DNA from 2 places in the Faecalibacterium sp. IP-3-29 genome. Region 2 is predicted to be linked to the other one. Evidence: a T-box and tRNA genes for the amino acid it is inferred to sense, from the RefSeq annotation. Region 2 holds a T-box; the other holds one or more tRNA genes.
The links. A T-box is a leader RNA that pairs with one kind of tRNA and senses whether it is charged. The one in region 2 lies ahead of MTP40_RS02870 (valine--tRNA ligase), so its partner is inferred to be a tRNA-Val.

Region 1: it has a tRNA-Val gene. The T-box ahead of MTP40_RS02870 (valine--tRNA ligase) is inferred to sense a tRNA for this amino acid. The anticodon was not compared.

The regions. Positions count from the first base shown of each region.
Region 1 is NZ_CP094471.1:1,862,813-1,871,023, forward strand. It holds gene MTP40_RS08945 (IS3 family transposase) at 1-376, opposite strand, end outside; gene MTP40_RS08950 (helix-turn-helix domain-containing protein) at 325-681, opposite strand; gene MTP40_RS08955 (ABC transporter ATP-binding protein) at 772-2,661, opposite strand; gene MTP40_RS08960 (ABC transporter ATP-binding protein) at 2,658-4,442, opposite strand; tRNA gene MTP40_RS08965 (tRNA-Gly) at 4,542-4,617, opposite strand; tRNA gene MTP40_RS08970 (tRNA-Phe) at 4,626-4,698, opposite strand; tRNA gene MTP40_RS08975 (tRNA-Asp) at 4,727-4,800, opposite strand; tRNA gene MTP40_RS08980 (tRNA-Val) at 4,804-4,879, opposite strand; tRNA gene MTP40_RS08985 (tRNA-Gly) at 4,886-4,961, opposite strand; gene MTP40_RS08990 (sulfide/dihydroorotate dehydrogenase-like FAD/NAD-binding protein) at 5,297-6,142, shown strand; gene gltA (NADPH-dependent glutamate synthase) at 6,144-7,538, shown strand; gene MTP40_RS09000 (Cof-type HAD-IIB family hydrolase) at 7,594-8,211, opposite strand, start outside.
Region 2 is NZ_CP094471.1:616,515-624,725, forward strand. It holds gene MTP40_RS02850 (Lrp/AsnC family transcriptional regulator) at 1-131, opposite strand, end outside; gene hflX (GTPase HflX) at 733-1,998, opposite strand; gene MTP40_RS02860 (GNAT family N-acetyltransferase) at 1,995-2,600, opposite strand; gene MTP40_RS02865 (bifunctional homocysteine S-methyltransferase/methylenetetrahydrofolate reductase) at 2,753-4,543, shown strand; T-box leader at 4,575-4,806, shown strand; gene MTP40_RS02870 (valine--tRNA ligase) at 4,863-7,568, shown strand; gene MTP40_RS02875 (VanZ family protein) at 7,573-8,082, shown strand; gene MTP40_RS02880 (folylpolyglutamate synthase) at 8,087-8,211, shown strand, end outside.

The DNA.
Region 1 (8,211 bases), 1.2 Mb from region 2:
AGTTTGGCGCAACTTCTCCGACTTCACCCTTGTAGGAGTTGTACTTTCTTTTTGCGCGAACCTGACAGACTAAGCCCAGCTGCTTCATGAGTTTCCGAACCGTCTTGTGATTCACACAAATATCGTTGTTGTGTAGTTCTTGTGTAATTCTGCGATATCCGTATCGCTTCTTGTTCTCATTGAAGATTGTAATGATCTGTTTTTTTACCATCTGGTACTTCGCAGGATTTTGAGACCGATGCAGGTAGTAGTAAAATGTGCTGCGAGGAAGTCCGGCAAGTTGCAGCAATGCTTTCAATGGATATTTCTGCCTTAGCTCCTGAACTACTTGTGCTTTCTGTTTTGGCGTTCCTCTTCCAGTACCAAGGCGTTCAATTTTTTTAAGTAATCGATCTCCATCCGAAGCCGTTGATTTTCTGCAATCAGATCTTCTTCTACTTGCTTATCCAGCTTTGGCTTCCGACCTTTCTGTGTCCCACCGGCGGCACAGGCTCGACCTCGACGTTCTACCAGAAGTGCCTCTTCGCCTTCTTCCAGATAGATGCGCTCCCAATCTTGAAGCGTACGTCTTGGAATTCCATACTTGCTGGATGCTTCATAAAAGCTTAATTTTTCATTGTGAAGCTGTTTGATGATTTCTACCTTTTGAGCTCCGTTGTACTTTCGTTGTCCCTTTGGCATACAAAAACACCCCATTTCCTAAACAGTATACCATACTGTCTAACAAATGGGGTGCAGTTCATCTCAGGTCAGCGGCCTTTCTGTCTGCGCTTATTCGGCTGTGTTCAGCTGCGCCTTGTGGTATTGCAGGGTATACAGTTGGTAGTAGCGGCCATGCCGGGCCAGCAGCTGCTGGTGGGTGCCCTGCTCCAGAATTTTACCGTGGGACAGCACGATGATGTTGTCCGCATGCTGGATGGTGGACAGCCGGTGGGCCACAATGAGCATGGTGCCCACGGTACGCATCTTTTCCAGCGAATCCTGAATCAGCAGCTCGGTCTCGGTGTCGATGTTGGCAGTAGCTTCGTCCAGGATCATCACGCTGGGCTTATGGATGATGGTGCGGGCAAAGCTGAGCAGCTGCCGCTGCCCGGCGGAGAAGTTGTTGCCGCGCTCACGCACCTCTTCGTCCAGCCCGTGGTCCAGCTTGTTGATGAACTTGTCGGCGTTGACGTAGCGGCAGACCTCCATGATCTCGCTGTCGGGGATACCCTCTTCCCGCAGAACGATGTTGGAACGGATGGTACCCGAGAACAGGAACACATCCTGCAGCATCTGGCCGAAGTGCCTGCGCAGGGAGGAGATCTTGATCTTGCGGATGTCGATACCGTCGATCAGGATCTGGCCCTTCTGGAACTCGTAGTTCCGGCAGATCAGGGAGAGGATGGTGCTCTTGCCGGAGCCGGTGGAACCCACAAAGGCCACCGTCTGGCGGGCATCCACATGGAAGGAAACGCCCTGCAGCACCCACTCGCCGGGAACGTAGCTGAACCACACGTCCCGGAACTCGATCTCGCCCTTCACCTCGTCCAGCTCAATGGCATCGGGGGCATCCTGCATCTTGGGCTGGATGTCCATGATGGAGAACACCTTTTCTGCCGATGCCAGCGCCGACTGCAGCCAGTTGAACTGTTCGGCCAGGTTCTGGATGGGGGTGAAGAACTTGGAGATGTACATATAAAAGGTGACGATGGTACCGCTGGAAATGGTCTGACCCAGAAAGCTGACGTTGTTCAGGTGACCCATGCCGCCCAGATAGAACAGGCACAGGATCGAGCTGACATAGAGCATATACACCAGCGGACGGAACACGCTGAACACGAAGATCTGCTCCTGATTGGCCCGGGCCAGCTTCTGGCTCTTTTGGCGGAAGTCCTCCATCTTTTCGTCCTCCCGGCCAAAGATCTGGGTGACCTTGATGCCGGACAGGTTTTCTGACAGATAGGTATTGATATCGGTGGTCGCGTTCTTGAGCTTGCGGTTGGCGCGGCGGGAGAACTTGCGGAAGATGACCGTGAAGATCACGATGAAGGGCACAAAGCAGAGCACCATCAACGTCAGCTCGTAGTTCAGGCAGAGCATGGCCACCAGAATGCCCAGAATGACAAAGCTGTTCTTGGTCAGCTGGACCAAGAGGTTGGTGAACATCATGGAGATGGCGTTGGTATCGTTGGTCACTCGGGTGACCAGCTTGCCCACCGGGATCTCGTTGAGCTGCTCGTGTGCCAAAGATTCAATGTGGCTGAACAGATCCTCGCGCAGATCGGAGATGATGCGCTGGCCCACCCGCTGCAAAATCACGGCCTGCAGGTAAGTGCTGCCCATAGAGAACACCAGCACGCCTGCATACACTGACACGCCCAGGAAGAGGGCGCGGAGTTCAAACTCCCCGGCCACCAGCTCCTCGATGCGGCCCACGATGAGGGGTGAAATGATATCGTAGGCAATGGAGAAGAGCATCAGCACGCCCACAATGAGGAATTTGCTCAGGTAGGGCCGGGCATAGCGGGCAAGGCGGCGCATGATCTCGCCGTCCTCCATGTTGCGCTCAAAGCCCATGGCGGTCTTTTTGTCCTTGACGGCGGCATAGGCTGCCACCAGCAGGGCGGTGATCACGCCGATGACAGCGCCCACCAGAACCAATGGATTCAGATGCATCATGCGTTTTCGCCTCCCTTCGTCTCATCCTCCAGCCGCTGCAGATCGACCATCCGGCGGTACTCCGGGCAGGAAGCATACAGCTGATCGTGGGGCCCGACGGCTTCCACCCGGCCCTCGTTGAGGAATACGATCTTATCCAGCCGCTCCACCGTGGAAATGCGGTGGGCAATGAGCAGGGTGGTCTTGCCTGCCCGGCTGTTCTTGAGGTTGTCCAGAATGATCTTCTCGGTGCTGGTATCCACCGCCGAGACGGAGTCATCCAGGATCAGGATGGGCGCGTCCTTGAGCAGGGCGCGGGCGATAGAGATGCGCTGCTTCTGACCACCGGACACCGTCACGCCGCGCTCGCCCAGAACGGTCTCGTAGCCGTCCTTGAAATCCACGATATTATCCCGCACATCGGCCATGCTTGCCGCCCGCTCGATGTCCTCGGGGGTGGCATCGTCCACACCAAAGGCAATGTTGTGGGCGATGGTGTCCGAGAACAGGAAATTATCCTGCGGAACGTAGGCACAGGCATTGCGCACCGAGTGGATGGAGAGGCTGTTCACATCCCTGCCGTCCACGAACAGGGTTCCGTCCGGCACATTATAGGTGCGCAGCAGCAGGTCCACCAGGGCGGTCTTGCCCGCACCGGTCTTGCCCACGATGCCCACGCTCTCGCCGGGCGCAATGGTAAAGGAGATATCCCGCAGCACATCGTACTCGCCGTCCGGGTAGCGGAAGTTCAGGTGGCGGAACTCGATGCCGCCTTTGGGGTCGGTCAGGTCGGCCACGCCGGGGCGGTCGGCCACATCGATGGGGGCATCCAGCAGCTCAGTGATGCGGTTCAGGGAGGCCCTGCCGCGGCTGGTCTTTTCGATCAGCATGGACACAGCCATGATGGGCCAGACGATGGCCTCAAAGTAGCCGATATACTCCACCAGCTGGCCGGCGTTGAATCGACCCTGATAGACCAGATAGCCGCCGTAACCCAGAATGATGCAGATCACGGACTCCACGAACAGGGTCACCAGCACCTCCAGCAGGGTGGCGATCTTCGTGTAGGTCACGTTGATCTCCTCGTTTTCCTTGTTCAGCTTCCGGAAGGCCTGCAGTTCCTTGTACTCCTTGACAAAGGCCTTGATGACCGCAATGCCGGAAAAGTTCTCCTGCGCGAAATCGGAAAGACCGGAGAAGGCCTGCTGCCGCTCCTCCCAGCGCCGGGTCATCACCTTGCTCATCTGGGTGCCGATGGCAAACATGATCAGCGCCGGGATCAGGGCCAGCAGGGTCAGCCGCACATCCATGGTCCACATCTTATAAAGGGCCAGCAGACCCAGGGTCAGCGCGTCGAAGAACATCAGCACGCCGTCGCCGAAGCACTCCTGAATGGTGTCCAGGTCGTTGGTGTACAGGCTCATCAGGTTGCCGACCTTGTTCACCTGATAGTACTGCTGGGACAGCCTGCGGCTGTGGTCGAACATCCGCTCCCGCAGGTCTGCCGCGACCCGCACCGCCGAGCCGAAGAAACAGATGCGCCACAAAAAGCGCCCAATGACCATCAGCACCACGATCCAGATCATGGGCAGGCAGATGTGCTGCAGCAGCACCTCTTTGGTAAAGAGCAGCGTCTCACCGTTCACCACCACCTGGCCAAGGTTCACACCGTTGATGACCAGCCGGTAGAGCTGGGGGATCAAAAGCTGGATGTAATCCACCGTCAGCAGGGCGGCAAGGCCCAGCAGCAGCACGGGAGCATGCTTGAGGTAATACCGGTTGATGTACTTTCCGAATATCACTGCGTTTTTCCCTCCTTTTTCAATTCCAAAAAAGCTTTCAACGTACAAAAAAGCCGCTGCATCACACGACGAATCATGTTTTGCAGTGGCTTATTTGTCTGGAGCGGCCGACGAGGCTCGAACTCGCTACCTCCACCTTGGCAAGGTGGCGCTCTACCAGATGAGCTACGGCCGCATATAAAGTGCCTCCGATCGGAATCGAACCAATGACACGGGGATTTTCAGTCCCCTGCTCTACCGACTGAGCTACAGAGGCATATAAGCTGCTTCCAGAGAAGCAGCAGCGACCCGGATCGGGCTCGAACCGACGACCCCCAGCGTGACAGGCTGGTGCTCTAACCAACTGAGCTACCGGGCCACATGGTGGAAGTTAACGGGCTCGAACCGCTGACCCTCTGCTTGTAAGGCAGATGCTCTCCCAGCTGAGCTAAACTTCCACAAAATGGAGCGGCCGACGAGGCTCGAACTCGCTACCTCCACCTTGGCAAGGTGGCGCTCTACCAGATGAGCTACGGCCGCACATTTCATGTGGTCTGCCGGGGTTTCGCTCCCGGCGACGTTGGCTATTATAGCGTAAAACGCAGGCTTTGTCAACAACAAATTTCCAAAAAATCAGACTTTTTGCAAAACACGCCTGTCTGCGCCTGTTTTTCAAAAACAAAGCCGAAACCGGAATGAAACCGAAATGTTTCAGCTTTGCGGCGGCAGACACAAAGAAAATTCGGTTGCGTTCCCTTCTTAAAGAGGTTATAATAAACTTGTCAAAAAGTTGCACAAAAACACGTCTGCTGTGCCGCGCGGGCGGGCAGACGTGTTTTTGTGCCGAGATTTTGCCAGAAAAAGGAGCAACCGCAATGTACAAGATCACTGAAAAGGTCGCGTTGAACCCCACCGTGACAAAGATGGTCATTGAAGCCCCGCTCATTGCCAAAAAGGCAAAGCCGGGCCAGTTCATCATTGTGCGCCCGTTTGAGGACAGCGAGCGCATCCCCCTGACCGTGGCCGGTTACGACCGCGAAAAGGGCACTGTGGATATCATTTTCCAGATCGTGGGCGGCACCACCATGGAGCTGAATAGCCTGAACGCAGGCGACAGCGTCCATGACTTTGTGGGTCCCTTGGGCCGCGCCACCGAGACCGAGGGCCTGAAAAAGGTCTGTGTTGTCGGCGGCGGCGTGGGCTGCGCCATCGCCCTGCCCATTGCCAAGGAGTTGCACGACCAGGGCTGCACCGTCCACAGCGTCATCGGCTTCCGTAATAAGGATCTGCTCATCCTCGAGGACGAGTTCAACGCCTGCAGTGACGAGCTGCGCATTATGACCGATGACGGCAGCTACGGCACCAAGGGTGTGGTCACTGCCGCTCTGGACGAGCTGGTGGCCGCCGGCAACCAGTATGATCTGGTCATCACCATCGGCCCGCTGATCATGATGAAATTCGTCGTCAAGACCTGCCAGAAGCACGGGCTGAAGAGCATTGTCTCCATGAACCCCATTATGATCGACGGCACCGGCATGTGCGGCGGCTGCCGCCTGACCGTGGGCGGCGAGACCAAGTTTGCCTGCGTGGACGGCCCTGACTTTGACGGTGACCTCGTCGATTTCGACGAAGCCATGGCCCGCGGCACCATGTACCGCCCCTTTGAGGCAAAGGCCCGCGAGAAGGCCTGCAATCTGTTCAAGACTGAGGAGGCAAAGTAAGATGGCTTTCAATATGGATCCCAAAAAGTGCCCCATGCCCACCCAGGACCCCAACGTCCGCAACAAGAACTTTGAGGAAGTTGCACTGGGCTATACCGAAGAGATGGCCGTGAACGAGGCAAAGCGCTGCATCCACTGCAAGAACAAGCCCTGCCAGACCGGCTGCCCCGTGGGCATCGATATCCCCGAGTTCATCGGTCATGTGGCCGAGGGCGACTTTGAAGCCGCCTATCAGGTCATTGCCCGCTCCTCCTCCCTGCCCGCCGTCTGCGGCCGTGTCTGCCCCCAGGAGAGCCAGTGCGAGGGCAAGTGCACCCGCGGCATCAAGAACGAGCCTGTGGGCATCGGCCGCCTGGAGCGCTTTGTGGCCGACTGGCACCGTGAAAACGTCCACACCGCCCCCATCGTGCCCGCATGGAACGGCCACAAGGTTGCCATCATCGGCGCTGGCCCTGCCGGTCTGACCGCCGCAGGCGACCTGGCCAAGCTGGGTTATAAGGTCACCGTCTACGAGGCCCTGCATGTGGCCGGCGGCGTGCTGATGTACGGCATCCCCGAGTTCCGTCTGCCCAAGGCCATCGTGCAGCAGGAGATCGACGGCCTGAAGAAGATGGGCGTGGATTTTGAGTGCAACATGGTCATCGGCAAGGTGCTGACCATCGACGAGCTGATGGGCGAGTACGGCTACGAGGCCGTGTTCGTCGGCTCCGGTGCCGGTCTGCCCCGCTTCATGGGCATCCCCGGCGAGAGCCTGAAGGGCGTGTACTCCGCCAACGAGTTCCTGACCCGCTCCAACCTGATGAAGGCCTACCTGCCCACCAGCAAGACCCCCATCCGCACCGGCAAAAAGGTGGCCGTTGTGGGCGGCGGCAACGTGGCCATGGATGCTGCCCGCAGCGCCCTGCGTCTGGGTGCTGAGACTGTGTACATCGTCTACCGCCGCGGCATGGCCGAGCTGCCTGCCCGTAAGGAGGAGGTCGAGCACGCCGAGGAAGAGGGCATCATCTTCAAGACCCTGTGCAACCCCGTGGAGATCCACGCCAACGACGAGGGCTTCGTCAAGTCCATCACCTGCATTGAGATGGAGCTGGGTGAGCCCGATGCTTCCGGCCGCCGCCGTCCCATTGAAAAAAAGGGCAGCGAGTTTGAGCTGGATGTGGATACCGTGATCATGAGCCTGGGCACCAGCCCCAACCCCCTGATCCGCTCCACCACCCCTGGTCTGGAGACCAACAAGCACGGCTGCATCGTCACCGAGGGCGACGAGGGCAAGACCAGCCGTGAGGGCGTGTACGCCGGCGGCGATGCCGTGACCGGTGCCGCCACCGTCATCAAGGCCATGGGTGCCGGTAAGGCAGCCGCGAAGGCCATGGACGAGTACATTCAGAATCAGTAAGTTTCCCCTATAGAAAAAAGCCGGTGCGCCAAGAAAGTGCACCGGCTTTTTCTCTTCATATCAGGCCGTTTTCTACACAATACCAATAGATGCCGTCTTCCTTCACATCGCGGCAATGGGCGGTGGCGGCGGCTTGCAGCCGGGCAGAGGCGTTGGCCATAGCGACGCCGGTGCCGACGGCTCTGAACATTTCGATATCGTTGTTGCCGTCACCGAAGGCCATGCTGTCGGACTTGTCGATGCCGTAGAATTCCAGCATCTTTTCCACGGCGATGCCCTTGCCGCCGCTGGCCGGGATGATATCCACGGCGCGGTCCCACCATGCGGCGATCTTCGCGTTCTCCACATCCTTCAGGATGGCTGGGTACTCCGCTTCCCTGCCACTCATCAGCACCTGAAAGATCTCGCCCTGCGCCATAGCATCAAAATCGTCGGCGATCACCAGCTCGACCCCGCCGATGGCAAAATACTCCGCCAGATCAGGGTCGGAGCCGTTAGCGGCCAGCCGGTCCTTGGTGGCCAACGCCATGGGCCGCCCCAACGCTTCGGCGTTCCGGCGGAGCAGGGCAATGTCCGCTTTCGGGATGAGATTTTTGAAAACATCGCGCTCCGGCGTGAAGCAATAGGAGCCGTTGTAGGTCAGGAACGCATCGAAAGTGACCCCTTCGAACTT
Region 2 (8,211 bases):
TCGGTCTCCAGCTTGTGGATGCGGCTGGAAACAGCCGGGCTGGTCAGTGCCACCTGCTCGGCGATCTCCTTGACGGGCATCCGGGCATTTTTTGCGAGAAGGGAGAGGATCTTGCGGTCTAAATCGTCCATGAGAAAGGTCTCCTTTTATGTTTTTGTTGAATTGTACAAAAATTTTTAAAAGTAAAGTTTTACTGTTGTCGCAATCGCATAAACTGCGGAAAAACTCGCTTTTGTGTTTTCTGTGTTAATTATATAAAGTTTTGATCGAAATGTAAAGTGCTAAATTAAAGCAAATGCCAAAAATTTTGTTTGACAAGAAAAGAAAAAAGCGTATAATACATATCGCAGGGCACGGTAAGCGCCAAAGACTGCGCAAAAACACGTTGTTTCTCAAGTGCCTGCATTTGAATTGCGATTCCCAACTTTATATACTTTCCCACCCCTCTATACACAAAAACCCGCTGCCAGGCGGGTTTTTGTGTTTGTTGGGGATTTTTTTATTTGTTCGAGACGATAGGACGGCGGGGAGTTTCCCAAAGCAAGTGTCCGGAGGGTGGGACCCGACTGCCGTCAGGCAGTTGGGCGGGGGATGGAATGCCCTGCAACGGCAACGACCGCCGCCAGTGGCGGATACAGGGAGTTGCTGTTGGGGCCGCGGCCAGCAAGACGCAAGCAACGCGCAGCGGATGCTGGGAGCCGCAACCCGAATTCGCGTCCGGAGAGCAGATGCTTAAACTAAATATCCTTCAAAACAGTGCAGGTCCTCGGTTTTGACGATGCCTTCCAGATAGAGCCCGTCCTCCCGGTACTCCTCCACCTGCACGCTGCCCCGCTCCCGCATGGGGGCGGCCAGGCCCAGCTTATCATAGGGCAGCAGCACCCGGATGGTGTGCACCCGGTCACTGAGCAGCTCGTCCAGCTTTTTCAGCAGGGCATCCAGACCGTAGCCGGTCTTGGCGCTGGTCAACAGGATGTCCGGGTCAAAGTTCAGGGCATTGGGCTTGTCACACTTGTTGTAAACGGTCAGGCGGGGGATGTCGGCACAGTCCAGCCCGTCCAGGACCTCATCGGTAACGGCCAGCTGCTCTTCCCGCTGGTCGTCGCCCGCGTCCGCCACCCGCACGATGACATCAGACCATGCGGCTTCCTCCAGCGTGGATTTGAAGGCCTCCACCAGATTGTGGGGCAGGCGGGAGACAAAGCCGACCGTGTCCACCAGCAGAACGGCCATGCCGCTGGGCAGAACCAGCTTCCGGCTGGTGGGGTCCAGGGTGGCAAACAGCATGTCGGCCTCGGCTACGCTGGGGCCGCACAGGGCATTCATCAGGCTGGATTTGCCCACGTTGGTGTAACCCACAAGGCTGACCACCGGCATTCCGGTCTTGGCCCGGGCCTTGCGGCTCTCGCCCCGGCGCTTTTCCATCTCGGCCAGCTTTTCGGCCAGTGCGTCGATGCGGGCGTGGACGTGGCGGCGGTCCAGCTCCAGCTTGGTCTCACCGGCACCACGGCGGGCACCACCGCCGCCGCCGCCACCGCCGCCCTGGCGGCTCAGGCTCTCGCCCATTCCCTGCAGGCGGGGCAGACGGTAGCGCAGAAGCGCCAGCTCGGTCTGCAGCTTGCCCTCGTTGGTCACGGCGCGGCTGCGGAAAATTTCCAAAATCAGCATGGTGCGGTCAATGACCTCCATGCCGCCCAGCGCCGTGGAGATGTTGCGGATCTGGCTGCCGGTCAGCTCGCCGTCAAACACGGCACACTCGGCACCCAGCTCCCCGGCGGCAGCGGCGGCCTCCTCCAGCTTGCCGCTGCCCAGCACGATGCCGGTCTCGGGGGTCTGCCGCTTCTGGGTCACGGATGCCACAGCCTCCATGTGGTTGGCCTCGCAGAGTGCAGCCAGCTCGTTCAGGCTGCGCTCACAGTCCCATAGCCCCTGATCCAGGGCCAGTAAGATGACCTTTGTGGGGGGCGTTTCTACTAAAATGTCATAAAGTTCGCTCAAAATAAACCTCTCAGTTCTTCGTAATGTTCTCTTGTCAATGCGTAGCACCTGCAGGCAACCGGTGTGCCGTCAAATTTGTGGTAGACAGAATCGTGGTCGTAGACAAAGCCGGCTTTCTGCTGGACCCGGCCGCTGGCAGGATTTTCAAACGCATGGCAGCAGGCTAGCCAGCTACTATCTGTATTTTTGAACCAGTATTCTACAACTGCTTTTAGCGCTTCGGTGGTAAAGCCTTTGTTCCACCAGGCCTTGCCGATGCAGTAGCCGACCTCCCACACGCCGTTCGTGTGATCGAAGCCGGGCCAGGGGTCACGCTCCGGCTCGGCGGAACTGGATGTGAACACGCTGATGGAGCCAAACACTTGCCTGGTGGATTTTTCCACGATGGCCCACTGGTAGTAATCTCCATTGGGGTAGAGCAGTGCCCATGCGGTCAGCAGTTCCCGGGTCTCGTCCACGTTTTTGTGGGGCTCCCACCGCAGCCAGCGGGTTACGTCCGGGTCGTTGGCCCAGTTGGCGTACATCATGGGGGCATCCTCCGGGGTCAGCGGGCGCAGAAGCAACCGCTCCGTTTCGATCGTTTGTGTGCCTGCATGGCGCATGATACATCTCTCCTCACATGTAAAAGTTACGCATAGGATAGCACAAAACTGCCCTGCCTGCAAGCTGTGGCACGAAAAAACGCTTGACAAGAGGCGAAACTTTATTAAACTGAAGAATATAGAGCTTATTTGTGAGATGCGAGGAAGTATATATGATGAACATCCGCGAACTGTTACAGACCCGCCCCCTGCTTTTTGATGGTGCCATGGGTACTTATTATAAGGCGGCTCCCGGGGCGGAGTGCGAGCAGGCCAACCTGACCGACCCGGCGGGGGTGCTGGCTGTCCACCGGGAGTATCTGGCGGCAGGGGCTGATGCCGTCAAGACGAATACCTTCAGCTTGCCCCGGCTGGCGGCGGCACACGCGCCCGGCTGGGAACAGCTGGCGCAGGCAGGCTGGCAGCTGGCTGTGCAGGCTGCAGAGGAGACGGGTGCCGCCGTTTTTGCCGACCTCGGTCCGGCTCCGGATACCGAGGCAGTTCCGGCGGGGCAGGTATATACGGCTGTGGCAAAGCAGTTCGCGGCGCTGGGGGCCAGAAATTTCCTGTTCGAGACCCTGAGCTCCGATGCGGGCCTTCTGGATGCCGTGGGGGCCATCAAGGCGGAAGTGCCGGATGCCTTTGTGATGGTGTCCTTTGCGGTCCTGCCCGACGGCTACACCCGGGAGGGCATGTACTGCAAAGACCTTGCCCGGCGGATGCAGGAAAGCGGCATCGTGGATGTCGTGGGCCTGAACTGCGTGTCGGCACCCGGTGCCATGCGCACACTGGCAAAGCAGCTGGGGGGCACGCTGCCCCTGTCGGTCATGCCCAACGCGGGTTATCCCGTTGTCACCCGGACGCAGGTGAAGTATCAGGGCAGGCCGGAGTACTTTGCAAGGGAGCTGGGCCGTCTGGCCGCCGAGGGCACGGTTCAGATCCTGGGCGGCTGCTGCGGCACCACTCCTGCCCACATTGCCGCCCTGCGGGCAGAGTTGGACAGCCTGCCCGTGGTGGAAAAAACGACTCCGACAGAAGAGTTTTCCACCGTGAAGGAACAGACGGTGGAAAACGAGGACGCTTTTCTGCGCAAGCTGAACGCAGGGGAAAAGGTCATTGCCATTGAGCTGGATTCTCCCCGCAATGCGGACCTGACCGGTTATCTGGAAGGGGCAAAAAAGCTGCAGGCGGCGGGCGCTGATCTGCTGACCATTGCCGACTGCCCCATTGCACAGGCCCGGATGGATTCCTCTCTGGTGGCCTGCCGGGTCCACCGGGAGCTGGGGCTGTGCACCCTGCCCCACATGACCTGCCGCGACCGCAACCTGAACGCCACCAAGGCCCTGCTGCTGGGCCTGTATGCCGAGGGCGTGCGGGAGATGCTGGCCATCACCGGTGACCCCATCCCCACGGCAGAGCGGGACGAGGTGAAGAACGTTTACCAGTTCAACTCCCGCAAGCTGGCCCAGTACATCGTCTCGCTGGCAGGGGAAGGCCGGGAGATGCCCGGCCCTATGACCGTGTTCGGTGCCCTGAATCTGAACGCCCGCAACTTTGATGTGGAGCTGCGCCGGGCAAAGGAGAAGCTGGAAAACGGCATGAGCGGCTTTCTGACCCAGCCGGTGCTCTCGGCACAGGCGGTGGAAAACCTGAAAAAGTCCCGGGAGACGCTGGGGGCCGATGCGAAGATCCTGGCCGGTATCATGCCGGTGGTCAGCCAGCGCAACGCCATCTTCATGGAGAACGAGATCAACGGCATCCATGTGGAGGACTGGATCATTGAAAAGTTTGCCGGGCTCGACCGTGCCCAGGGCGAGGAGCTGGGTCTTGCCATCTCGCTGGAAATGGCAAAGGCCGCCCTGCCGTATGCGGACGGCCTCTACCTGATGACCCCCTTCAACCGGGTGGCCCTGATGGAGCGGCTGATCGGCAGATTGAAGCAGGAAGTTCTCGGAGCATATTGACAAAACGCCAAAAAAACGTTATATTCTTTGTATAAATGCAACGAGAAAGAGTGTGCGCGGCAAACCGCCTTGCAGAGAGCCGGGGGCAGGTGAGAGCCCGGCAGGTAAGCGCTGCGCACTGTCGCTTTTGAGCAGGGGCGGTGAAGCCAGTAGCCGCCCTCGGAGCTGCCCCACGTTACCGGGGCATCAAGGGGCACGGGCTGTGTTTGCAGCCGGTGCAATTTGGGTGGTACCGCGGTATGTAGTTTACAGCCGTCCCATGGAACGTTCCGTGGGGCGGCTTTTTTCGTCCCACTCATCACATTTTTGGGAGGATACAATGAAAGAACTCGCAAAACAGTACGATCCCAGCCAGGTGGAAGACCGCATCTACCAGTTCTGGCAGGACGGCGGCTACTTCCACACGGAAGCGGACCCCGACAAGAAGCCTTACACCATCGTCATGCCCCCTCCGAACGTGACCGGCCAGCTCCACATGGGCCATGCGCTGGATAACACCATGCAGGATGTGCTCATCCGCACCAAGCGGATGCAGGGCTATGCCGCCCTGTGGGTGCCCGGCACCGACCACGCATCCATCGCCACCGAGGCCAAGGTCGTGGAGGCCATGCGTGCCGAGGGCCTGACCAAGGAGATGGTGGGCCGCGACGGATTCCTGGAGCGCGCCTGGGACTGGAAGACCAAGTACGGCAACCGCATCGTCAGCCAGCTGAAAAAGCTGGGCACCAGCTGTGACTGGCAGCGGGAGCGCTTTACCATGGACGAGGGCTGCTCGGATGCCGTCAAGGAAGTGTTTGTGCGCCTGTACGACAAGGGCCTGATCTACCGCGGCAACCGGATGGTCAACTGGTGCCCCCACTGCAACACCTCCATCTCGGATGCTGAGGTGGAGTACGAGGAAAAGGACGGCAATTTCTGGCACCTGCTCTACCCGGTCAAGGAGACCGGCGAGATGCTGGAGCTGGCAACCACCCGCCCCGAGACCATGCTGGGTGATACCGCTGTTGCCATCAACGGCGAGGACCCCCGCTATGCCCATCTCCACGGCTGCCATGTTGTCCTGCCCCTGCTGAACAAGGAGATCCCCATCGTCTGCGACGAGCACGCTGATATGACCAAGGGCACCGGTGTCGTCAAGATCACCCCCGCCCACGACCCCAACGACTTTGAAGTGGGTCTGCGCCATGATCTGCCCATCGTCCGGGTGTTTACCTACGACGGCCACATGACCGGTGCTGCCGATAAGGCCGCTGCCGATGCACTGTTTGCCGCAGGCAAGAACACCGTGAATGAGCCCGAGGTGCTGGACTGCGGCAAGTACGCCGGCATGACCACCCTCGAGGCCCGCAAGGCCATTCTGGCAGACCTGAAGGAGGGCGGCTTCCTGAAGGAGATCGAGCCCCTGAAGCACGAGGTCGGCACCTGCTACCGCTGCCACTCCACCATCGAGCCCATGGTCTCCAAGCAGTGGTTCGTCAAGATGGAGCCTCTGGCAAAGCCCGCCATCGAGAGCGTGGAGAAGGGCGAGATCAAGTTCGTGCCCGAGCGCTTTACCAAGAACTACCTCAACTGGATGAAGGGTACCCGCGACTGGTGCATCAGCCGTCAGCTGTGGTGGGGCCACCAGATCCCGGCCTTCTACTGCGATGACTGCGGCGAGACCGTGGTCGCCAAAGAGATGCCCTGCACCTGCCCCAAGTGCGGCGGCAGCCACTTTACCCAGGACCCCGATACGCTGGATACCTGGTTCTCCTCCGCTCTGTGGCCCTTCAGCACTCTGGGCTGGCCCAACGAGGACAGCGCGGACCTGAAGTACTTCTACCCCACCAACACGCTGGTCACCGGCTATGATATCATCGGCTTCTGGGTCAGCCGCATGATCTTCTCCGGCCTGGCCTACACCGGCAAGGCTCCCTTCGACACTGTCTGTATCCACGGCATCGTCCGCGACAGCCAGGGCCGCAAGATGTCCAAGAGCTTGGGCAACGGCATCGACCCGCTGGAGGTCATTGCCCAGTACGGCGCGGATGCACTGCGCTTCATGCTGCTGGACGGCTCCACCCCCGGCAACGATATGCGTTACAGCGAGAAGAAGGTGGAGGCTGCCCGCAACTTTGCCAATAAGCTGTGGAACGCCACCCGCTTTGTCCTGATGAACCTGCCCGAGGACTTCCAGCCCGGCCTGCCCGAGGAGAGCAAGCTGGACATGAGCGACAAGTGGGTGCTGACCAAGCTGAATCAGGTGGCCGGTGCCATGACCGACAACCTCGACCACTTCGAGATGGGTCTGGCCGCTGCCAAGATCAACAGCTTCATCTGGGATGTCTACTGCGACTGGTTCATCGAGATCGCAAAGCCCCGCCTGAACTCCGGCGATGCAGAGCAGGCAGATACCGCCCGCCGTGTGCTGGTGTATGTGCTGGACAAGGCCCTCAAGCTGCTGCATCCCTTCATGCCCTTCATCACGGAGGAGCTGTATCAGGCCCTGCCCGGCTCCGCCGAGACCATTATGACCCAGAGCTGGCCCACCTTTGACGAGGCACACAACTGGGCCGAGGAAGAGGAAGCCTTTGAAAAGGTCATGGACTACATCAAGGCAGTCCGCACCATGCGCACCGAGATGAATGTCCATCCTGCCAAAAAGACCAGTATGATCATCGAGACGGCTGATCCCGCTCCCTTCCGGAATGCAGAGGTCTATCTGGCAAAGTTTGCCTTTGCCACCGACGTGACCTTTACGGAAAAATACGAGGGCAGCACCGATGGCATGGTGCAGGTGTCCACCCACACCGCCCGCGGCTTTATCCCCATGATGGAGCTGATCGACCGCGAGAAGGAGCTGGCCCGCCTGAACAAGGAAAAGGCCAAGGCCGAGAAGGAACTGGCCATGTTTGAGAACCAGCTGGCCAACCCCAAGTTTGTGGAGCGTGCTCCCGCCGCTCTGGTGGAAGAGATCCGCGCAAAGCGCACCAACAGCCAGAGCAAGCTGGCCAACATCGAGCAGAGCATCAAGGCTCTGGGCTAAGCGGATGCAGGAACAGAATCAACGCACCTCCCCGTGGCTCATCGCGTGGCGGGTGATCTTTACTTTTGCCCTCATCGGCTGCATCGTGTTCATCTTCTCGAACTCTCTGCAGATCGCGGATGTGTCCGAGGGGGCCAGCGGCCGGGTACTGGGGATACTGCAGGGCATCCTGCGGCATCTGGGCCTTCCCGGTGCCGCCGACCGGCTCACCATGCACATCGTGCGCAAGCTGGCGCATTTCTGCGAGTATCTGCTGGAAGGCTTCCTGCTCATGCTCTGCCTGCGGGTGTACACCCGGCACTTCTTCAAGCATGTGTCCTGGCCCATGCTGTGCGGCCTGCTCACAGCCCTGACCGATGAGACCATCCAGCTCTTTGTGCCGGGCCGCAGCGGCCAGGTCACCGATATCTGGATCGATTTTTCCGGTGTGATGACCGGCCTGCTGGTGGGGCTCATCCTGCTGGGGCTTGTCCGGATGTGCATCATTCTCTATCAACATCGAAACGAGGTTTGACGCAATGACCATTGAACAGGCAAATGCCTATTTTGCATCTCTGCCCGAGGGCTTTGCCCCGGCCCGGCAGCTGCAGGAAGCCCTCTCTGCCAAGGCAGGGCGGGTGGATTATCTGGGCGTAGCCGGTAC